DNA from 3 places in the Peribacillus aracenensis genome. Region 2 is predicted to be linked to each of the others. Evidence: riboswitches for the same ligand, from Rfam matches in the RefSeq annotation. Region 2 holds a riboswitch; each other region holds the start of a gene.
What was found. A riboswitch is a leader RNA that binds a small molecule or an ion and turns the genes downstream of it on or off. The one in region 2 is predicted to bind preQ1.
Positions count from the first base shown of each region.

Region 1: another riboswitch for preQ1. It lies ahead of queF (preQ(1) synthase); the one in region 2 lies ahead of N0M92_RS09755 (VUT family protein).
Region 3: another riboswitch for preQ1. It lies ahead of N0M92_RS24450 (QueT transporter family protein); the one in region 2 lies ahead of N0M92_RS09755 (VUT family protein).

Region 1 is NZ_JANZMJ010000014.1:51,868-55,147, forward strand. It holds gene N0M92_RS15130 (YfmQ family protein) at 1-286, shown strand, start outside; gene N0M92_RS15135 (BA3454 family stress response protein) at 614-904, opposite strand; gene N0M92_RS15140 (DMT family transporter) at 996-1,853, opposite strand; PreQ1 riboswitch class I at 1,984-2,029, shown strand; gene queF (preQ(1) synthase) at 2,134-2,634, shown strand; gene N0M92_RS15150 (aspartate kinase) at 2,838-3,280, shown strand, end outside.
Region 2 is NZ_JANZMJ010000007.1:100,426-103,705, reverse strand. It holds gene N0M92_RS09770 (HD domain-containing protein) at 1-484, shown strand, start outside; gene N0M92_RS09765 (SRPBCC family protein) at 709-1,149, opposite strand; gene N0M92_RS09760 (SRPBCC family protein) at 1,194-1,670, opposite strand; PreQ1 riboswitch class I at 1,886-1,928, shown strand; gene N0M92_RS09755 (VUT family protein) at 1,979-2,521, shown strand; gene N0M92_RS09750 (hypothetical protein) at 2,542-2,691, shown strand; gene N0M92_RS09745 (PadR family transcriptional regulator) at 3,028-3,280, opposite strand, start outside.
Region 3 is NZ_JANZMJ010000035.1:50,649-53,928, reverse strand. It holds gene N0M92_RS24465 (DUF3892 domain-containing protein) at 1-288, shown strand, start outside; gene N0M92_RS24460 (hypothetical protein) at 365-1,177, opposite strand; gene N0M92_RS24455 (YbaK/EbsC family protein) at 1,309-1,830, opposite strand; PreQ1 riboswitch class I at 2,001-2,045, shown strand; gene N0M92_RS24450 (QueT transporter family protein) at 2,052-2,537, shown strand; gene N0M92_RS24445 (TVP38/TMEM64 family protein) at 2,660-3,280, shown strand, end outside.

The sequences.
Region 1 (3,280 bases), on a different contig from region 2:
AGGTATAGAAAAAATTCAAGTCATTAGTTATTTTAATAACGCTAGATTTTTGAAAAAAAATCATATATTCCCAGGGAACGAGCAATTGTTTTTACACCCAGAGAACAGTGGGATTCCATTGGTCATTGATACTAAAAGAAGCAAAAAGGATGTTAGGTTATTTGTATACATTTACAATGACCACGTCGATGTAGTCAAACAGTACAAGAAGAAAGTCATTTCTTATAGTCTTCTTTCAGATAGCCTCCAAGAGCGTTCCGTGCCATTAATAAGTAAATTAGTTTAATAAAAAAATGACGGTCTCTTTAAGGACCGTCTTAGACTGTAGACAATTTAACCGTTAATTTCCACTCCAGGGACTCGCTTTTCACGCAGGAGTCTCGTACCCTGCGTTTCAATTAACTTAATATAGAACCCTTTTGTCTACAGACTGAGACCGGTTTTTAATGAATTTTATTAAAAATCTAGTACACAAACTGACATCTTAATTTTAGTTTCTTTTGGAAAATGCAATTAAAAGAGAGGGAATTACTGTAAGAGGTTCTTTCATCGTGCATATGAAATTATTTAAATGGTAATAAAAAAGCAGGTATCTATTGCGATGCCTGCCTTTTTATGCTTTCCATTGTTTTTCAACTTGATGAAGCGCTTGTTGTAAAATTACTTCATGATCTGTATCCGGTTTAGTAAGGACGTTAGTTTGATAAGATTTTCCTTGAAAATCAACCGTTACCGTAACTTTTACCATTATGCATCTTTCCTTTCCTAATTCAGAATTAAATGGGGTGGTTGTACCTATTTCTTTAATACCCGTGACAGAGGATTTTTCAAACATTTCAAAAGTAGTAAAACATAAAGAATTAATATTCAAAATTATCTGATATTTCAGGGAGCGTGTCAACACTTTTTTTTGACCACCCTATTTCCCGGCACAATAAAAAAACGACCTGGCTTGTACTCGTAGCAGCCAGGTCGTCTTTGTAAATGAACTATATTCATATTTTAGTCAAGATAATGCCGATTAATGCTGCAAGTACGCCGGCAACTTGATAGTTTTTTAGTTTTTCCTTGAATAAATAACATCCTGCGAATACGACAACTAAACAGTTCAGGCTGACGACAGGGAAGATGATGCTTGCGATGCCAGTGTTCAACGCAAAGAAATAACATCCATAGCCTATAGTGCTTAAAAGGCCTACCAAGGAACCGATTTTGATTTCCTTTAGCTTGATTTTTTCCTTTTTAAAGGCCAGAGCCGAAAGAAGATAAAGAGTTCCGCCTCCGTACATTGATACCAGAATATCAAGGGAATTTAAATGAAGACGTGTTGATGTCGTCATAAGAATGCCTAGCACACCAAAAGATAAAATGGATAATAATGTGTGCATCATCCATGGGACATATTGATGGTTGCCTTTAGCATTAGGTGTATACTGAATGACTAATGTAGCGAGAAACATGCAGACGATTCCACTCCACTGCAAAGTAGAAATATGTTCGTGAAAAATTAAAGCTGCACAGAGAATGGGGAATATTGCATTCGCTGCGATTAAAGGAGATGTCAAGCTTGCCGGTCCTTTTTCAAAGGCGCTTGCCATCTGGATATTACCATTAGCGTTCAGTACCCCAATGGCTCCACCAAGCATGATGGACAGCCAGTTAAACTGTAAACCATCCACAGATACTCCATAAGATATGGCCAAAATAAAAGCTGAAAAATAAAAGAAGAATTGGATATGTACTTTTGAGTAACCCTTTCCGCTACTCCATTTAAAAATGCTGTTATTGATTCCAAAACATAAACTAGTGATGAGGGCTGCAAAAATCCACATTGACGTAATCTCTTCCTTCATGTAGGATAAACTTCTTCTACATTTTAAGCCGAATGCATGCAGGAATCAAACCAAATTTTAAAAGTATGATTGACAGATTAGATATTTTTTTCTATATTTACTATGACAATTTTAAAATATTTCCCGATAAACGGGAGAGGTTCATAGCATCACCCTCTTAAAAAAACTATGGCTTTGATATTTTTCGCGAATCAACCATATCTTTGAGGAGATATGGTTTTTGTTATATAGAGGCCCATTTTATGAATCTCCCTGAAACGTGGGATTAGGAGGACTTTTAATGTCTGGAAGAAAAGAAGAAGAGTTAAAAAAAGATATCACACTGCTTGGGAATCAAGGAACAAAATATACATTCGACTATGCGCCTGAAATCCTTGAGTCATTCGATAACAAACATCCGAACCGGGATTATTTCGTCAAATTCAATTGCCCGGAATTCACTAGCTTATGTCCGATAACGGGCCAGCCGGACTTTGCGACCATTTACATAAGCTATATTCCAAGTGTGAAAATGGTGGAAAGCAAATCATTGAAACTTTATTTATTCAGCTTCCGCAATCACGGTGATTTCCATGAAGACTGCATGAACATCATCATGAATGATTTAATCGAATTGATGGATCCTAAATATATTGAAGTCTGGGGCAAGTTTACACCTAGGGGCGGAATCTCCATCGACCCTTACACGAATTATGGGAAACCAGGTACGAAGTATGAGGAAATGGCGGATTACCGCTTGATGAACCATGACTTATATCCTGAAACCGTGGATAATCGCTAAAGAATAGGAGAGACAATGGGCAAATGCCCGTTGTCTTTTTTAGTTTTTTAGCTATTATCGATTAGTGGTCTTGTTGTTTTGTCCTTTTTAAAAATACATTTGTCCTTCAGTAATGGAATTTCCACTTGATTGTTTCGAGAAAAAGCGTAATAATAGGGAGAGATAATTTTGACAGAATATTTACGAAAATAGGGGTTGTCGAGATGAAAGTTGCAAAGTTTGGTGGAAGTTCACTTGCGTCAGGTGAACAGTTGAGAAAGGTATTCGAAATTGTTGTTTCTGATCCAGAGAGGAAGATTGTAGTCGTTTCGGCTCCAGGGAAACGCAATTCCGATGATATAAAGGTGACGGATTTATTGATTGAAGCTGCTGAACAGCAGCTGCGCGGGGATAACGGAGAGCATTTGATAGAGGATGTCGTATCCCGCTATGCGAGCATTGCTGAAGAACTGGATATATCCGAGAGTGTCGTCACTGGGATCCGCGAAAATTTAATGGCGCTGTTGCATGCAGACCAAACTAACCCGAAGCGCTATTTGGATACTTTGAAGGCAAGTGGCGAGGATAATAATGCAAAGCTGGTCGCAGGTTATTTCCAAAGCCTTGGAGTAGAGGCGCAGTATATAAATCCGAAAAAGGCTGGCTT
Region 2 (3,280 bases):
CGTTCAAGACTTCTTAGACCATGTAATCATAATAAATGGAAGGATGTATCTGGATAATATTGAATCGGCGGAATGGTTTGTGAAAACGTATTACAGTGAAGTTATTGATTTTTTCATGAACCCACTTAATATATATGGCTATGATGTATTGGCAAAGACCTTAAAATTGGCTTTGGCTAAAAATCTGATCAGCCTTGATGACTTACTCGGTACAGATGAAGAAGTTATGTCCTTGTTAAGCTCCACTGAAGACCATGAGGTGAAAAACCTGTTAAAACGGATCCATGGTAACGTAAAGGTGATAGAAAATCAATTGGAATACGATTTACATCGGAAAAATAAAGTGCGCCTTATTGATCCTTCCGTTATTGAAGGAACCCAATTATTAAGAGCATCCAGTTTATCAGAAAGAGTTAAGAAAATGGGAATGGAAGCCTATGAAAAAGCTTCGAAGGGCATATATCTAAAAGTGATTTCCGATTAAATGTCATGTCCAACCATACGGAAAGTAAAACTCAAGGGTGATATCCATCCTTGAGTTTTTTCTCGGAAGAATTTAAAGTCTCCTCCCGTATGCTTTCTTTGACCTTGATTAAGGAAAGAAGGTAAGACTCAATAGGACCCAACATGCTTAAAAATCTTAAGTATCATTGTGCCGGGAGTCAGGACGCCCAACTGCATTTTATCTGAACCAGCACCATTTAAGAATTAAAAAATTATAGATGCTCTCAAAGTATTAACCCCATTTTCTAAGTAACCCTTTAAACATGTTAATGTATAAACCCAACCTTCCTTTTGTCCTATCATTTTATTTATCAATTCGGGGTCGTCTTCTTTCAAACCTGATTCGTTCACTTCAATAATTGTACTCATTTTATCCGACTCTTTTAGGGTAATTGTAACAATCGTTTCTTGATCATTTCCTCCCCATGAGAACACGATTTTCCTATTTTCCTCTACTTCCAATACATGAATGGCCACTTCAGCATCGTATTCGTTATATCTCAATGTAAGCGTCCTGCCTTGTTCCCATCTATCAGAACTCGATGAGAACCAGAAATTCCCGATTCTTTCTGGGTCCACTATGGCTTCAAACACTTCCTTGGTTGGTTTGGCTATTTTAAACTTCGTGATTATTTGCGTATCCATCACTATCAACTCTCTTTCGATTTTTTTAAGTTTTCCACTACCACTTAATGATCCCGAACTACTGTTATCGGCGGCAGGGTCCGTCCCGTTTCAAGCAAGCTCTTCAGGTTACTTAGAATTGCTGGCCATCCATTATTCAAGCCTTCAAAGGTATGATCATCATATACGAAATCCGTCTCCAGAAGCTCTTCATGCCTAAGCGTTAATTTCAAAGTCGAATCATCCATGGGCTGCAGTATAAAAGTGACCCGGGTAGGCTGCTCGCGAGGTGTTTCGTCTCCTGTCATGTTCCAAGTGAACGAGAGCAGGTGCAGCGGCTCACACTTGAGTACTTTACCATGATCAGTAATACGCCCATCTTCCAGCATATATGTAACGCTTGAGCCTTCTTGCCAGTCAGACTGGACTTGGCATCCAAAATGGTACCTCTTCGTGACCTCACCGCTCGTCAGGGCTTCCCAAAGCTTCTCTGGTGTGGTTGCGATATAAATAGCATGAACAAACGATGGTTTTTTTATCATCTTTTTCCTCCTCGCGTTTATACCTCATATCAAGATCGTAACATTATTCTATCAATCATTTTCGGCTTTTCATATACAGCTGGTCAAGCAGTTTTCTGCGACAAAAATCGGCAGAGTCATTGAATTGACCATTGTCCGTGCAAGCCATATGGAAACTTCTTGATTTCCAATCGCTTTCAAGCTACGATAAATAAGGAAAATGATAATCCGCTCGGGCGGAAGAGGTTCTAGCTACCCTCTCAAAAAAACTAAGGGGAACAGTGCTCTTTCTTAGGGTGCTGTTTTTTCTGTATAAGGAGAATTAAGAAATGTTAAGAATTTTATTGTATTTAGTATCCATCATCACGGCGAATGTGGTTACAGCAGCTTTTGCGCCATTGCATTTTGGCATGTTCATCATTCCGATGGGTACATTGCTCATTGGGGGAACCTTCATCTTTCGAGATCTCGTCCAGAATAAATTCGGCCGCGCAAAGACCTATATATGTATCGTCACTGCACTTATTTTATCTGCGTGTGTATCATTTTTATTAGGAGATACGTTATTGATTGTATTTGCTTCCGCATTATCGTTCGTGGTCGCAGAAACAGCGGATACGGAAATATATACCCGTTTAAAACTCCCGATGAGCTGGAGAGTGTTTTACAGCGGAATCGTTGGAGGGTTTTTCGATTCGGTGATATTTGTCGTGATTGGCCTAAGTCCATTGGGTGCCAATATATTGCCATGGGAAGCAGTACCTGCTGCGGTCATCGGCCAAATCATCGTTAAAACGATCATTCAGTCAATTGGTGCCGTACTGTTGGGACGAATCAACGTAGAGCTGGAGAAACGTGTAGTCTCCAGTTAAAGCTAGGAGGGATGCACTCGATGGATGGAATCAAAAAAGAAAAAGATAAATGCTATTGCCTCGAGGCTTTTCGTGAAAAATATGGCCCGCATGTTCAAGGGGATTGTATGAAGCTCTCTTGCGCCAATTATCGCAAGCATAAAGGAATAGACAAAAAAAGACCTAATTAGGTCTTTTTTTTGCGTGAACGGAGTAACTCACGAGTAAACGGTGCGGAATCATGAGTGTAGTATGAATTCACGAGTAAAAGTGCAAAACTCACGAGTAAAAGTGCAAAACTCACGAGTAAAAGTGCAAAACTCACGAGTAAATGTGCGAAACTCACAAGTAAATGGTGCGAAATCATGAGTGCGGTATGAATTCACGAGTAAAAGTGCAAAACTCACGAGTAAAAGCGCGAAACTCACGAGTAAAACAGCAAATTCACGAGTAAACAGCCCAAACTCAGCAAAAAAAAGTTTCCTGCGCCTTTCCAAGTAATGGGTGCAGAGAGCTTTTTATTTTGTTTAGAATTGCTCTGCGCTTTTCCGGACTAATTTTTCCAGGAAGTAAAAGCATTCTCGTTTCCGTTCAAGTTCGGTTTGTCCATTTTCGGTGACATGATAATATTTCCTGCGGCCTGAATCTGACTCTTTCCAATGGCCTGTAATGAATTCTTTTTTTTCTAATCGTTTAAGGGCGGAGTAGAGGGTGCCTTCACTTATTTGATATTTTCCCATGCTCATTTCCTTCAAGATCTTCGTGATTTCATAGCCGTAT
Region 3 (3,280 bases), on a different contig from region 2:
TTTGAAAAAGCCTATGAATCATATAAACAGCAGGGAACACCGCAAGCAAACCAAGCTGATTCAGCAGGAAAAGAAGAAATCATCGCTGTAAGGAAAAATGAAGAGGACAATATAATCGCCATCAAGACGAACTCCGGCCGCGAACTCGACTACCCCACAGCCCTTTCGGAAGCCAAAGCAGGCAACCTGGCCAATGTTGACGTCTTTCATAAATATGGACGTGACATATTGCGGAGTGAGCCCGATGGGATAAAAGAAAATAATCTGGATCAACTGCCGGAGTTTTAAGGGGGAGACTGCCCGATATGGGCAGTTTTTTCTATTTGGATGCGCTAAAAAAGAACCCGCATGATTAGCTGGATCCTTATTTTTCATACTGATAGGATTCAGAGATTTCGAGCAGTCGGCCACAGGACTCGACAACCTCGATGATTTCCATCCATGACATGTCCAGACCCAATTCATTAGCATGGGAAATCTTATCCCGTAATTTCCGGATGGCATTTGCATCCTTCTTCCCTTTACTTTTCGAAGGGATTTGGAAGAAGCGCCTCAAATCTTTATCTTTATGTATGATATCGAATTTATCACTGATTTGCAGGCACTCGATTATATTGATATCCTCGTTTTTATCGATTCTCCTTCTATATAATTCGGTTGCCTTTTCAAAACGGTCTTCGCTGATCATTGGATACCAGCTGCCATCGCCGAATCTATCCTGGATGATATCGCTCATCCTCATTTCCAATAAAGTAATGTATCCGAATATCAGCATCCTGATCGGAGGCTTTTGAAGGTCGGCATGGGTAATCAACTTTTTAATCGAATTATTCTCTAATACGAACACCCTTGTTTTATTCTTGAAAATCTGGAGAAGCTGGATCAAAGGGGTTGAATCCGAAACCATTTCCCTTGGTGAAAAGTTTCTCAAATATTCAGAAATGCTTCCATCACCGAGTTCTTCCCTTTCGATATACCCGATGATTTCCCCCTGATCTTGCACTGCCAATATATCAAAGTTCTTTTTTTCCAATGCTTTCTGGATATCCACTGCCAGATCGTTTTTATGGCAAAACTCAAGCTCCTGGGCAATGCTCTTAACCGTTATATTCTCTTCATAAAGAGTTTTAAGACTAAAATAGCAGTTATTGCCTTTTCTTTTGCTTTCATTTAACATCTTTCAACCTCCACTCAGGAACACTTTCCGCCCGATTTTCCGCTTAAATCATAGAAAATGTATGCCGCCGCCACTAAAATAAAGTCCACCGTAGTGGACTCAATACCATTCATGTGGATTTTATGAAACCATCAAAGGCCATTAACTGCATTGCCTACCGTCGTTTCCTCATTTTCCTTCTCTTCCCAACCTTTGCATACATCCACCCAATCCTTAGCACCTGAATATTCAAACAACTCAGCGAGTTTAAGTTCTATGGCAGAGTTCGCACTGCCGCATGCCGGGAACAATGTATCAAAGCGTTTCATCGATACATCAAGAAAAACAGCTAGATCATTTGCCAAACCAAACGGGCAAACCCCTCCGATGGCATGGCCGGTCTGTGCAAGCACTTCTTCAGGTGAAAGCATACGTGCTTTGAAACCGAACGTCTGACGAAATTTCTTATTATCCACTTTCGCGTCCCCTGCGGCAACAACCAAAATGGCTTTTTCACCTTCTCCCTTAAAGGAAAGAGTCTTAGCAATCCGCGCTGGGATAACACCGATGGTTTCCGCTGCTTCAATCACCGTAGCACTTGATGTTTCGAACTCCATTACATCGCCTTCCCGATCCCATTGTTTAAAATGGCTTTTGACACTCTCGATTGACATCCTATATTCACTCCTTTGAAGTACATATTGAAATAATATCATCCATCATTGCAATAAATCAAAATCCAATTGAGCTACTTCCCCTGCTTGAAAACTTATAAATTAAAACCATTCTTTACAAATTGACGAAACAAGCTTACATGGGATACTATTAAACATCGGGCAAACGCCTAAACGTGGTTCGTAACCATCCCACGATAAAAAACTAGGGAGAGAGTAAAATGAATGTTCGTACACTCGTAATAAGCGGGTTATTGGCTGCCTTGTATGTGGCGGTCTCATTGGTATTCCAACCAATATCATTTCAGATGTTCCAATTTCGTGTACCGGAAATATTGAATCATCTGATTGTATTCAATAAAAAGTATATCTACGGTATCGTCGGCGGAGTCTTCATATCGAATCTGCTCTTTTCCCCGATGGTGCCATATGACTTGATTTTCGGGGTGGGGCAATCTCTGCTCGCCTTGTTGCTTGTCATTTTTGTTTCTCGGTTCATAAAAGGCATTAAAGGACGGATGATCGCAACGATTATCTTTTTCACGTTCACAATGTTTTTAATTGCAATTGAGCTGAATCTTGCCCTGGGCTTCCCATTCTGGTTAAGCTGGATGACCACGGCTGTCGGTGAATTCGTTGTCCTCTTGATTGGAGCGCCAATCATTTATGGAATGAACAAAAGAATTCAGTTTGAAAAGTGGCTTTAATGGAATCTTCGTGTCTGAAACCCACTATAATGGAAAAGAGCTGTCTGCAATGATGCGGCAGCTCTTTTTTTCACCAATGAACTCGAAAATGATAAACTACTAGTAAGAATGGTGGTGGCCCTTTGAAAAAAATCCTGACCATAATCGGTCTATTGGTAATCGCAATATTTATTTTCTATAATGCAGAGTTATTCACTTTGGTTTGGAAAAGTGATCTGGATTCTGTTATTGGCATTTTGAAGGAAAACCTTTTGCTTACATTTATTGTGACATTCGTATTGATGTTTGTACAAAATTCTTTTACAATCATCCCCTTAATTTTGCTCCTGACCATCAATGTCACGATATTCGGATTCATATATGGATATCTATGGAGTTGGTTTACAAGCGTTGTTGCCTCAGGTTTCATTTTTTATGCAGCAAGAAACTGGTTTCAGGAACTTCTCATAAAGAAAATTAGCGAAAAATGGCAAGAAACTGTTGTAGAGCATGGCTTCATGTACGTTTTTACAGGCAGGATTTTCCCTCTGATCCCAACAAGCTTAATTAACTTGGTAGCTGGTGTCAGCACCGTCACTTTCAAGGATTTTTTATTAGCGACGGCACTTGGTAACCTTATTTACTTTTTCTTCCTTTCGCTCATTCCATATGGACTGTTATCTGTTGAAATGAACCAATATACGCTAGCAGCACTCGCACTCGTCCTCTTACTATTTTTCATTATCTATAAGCGTGCAAAAAAG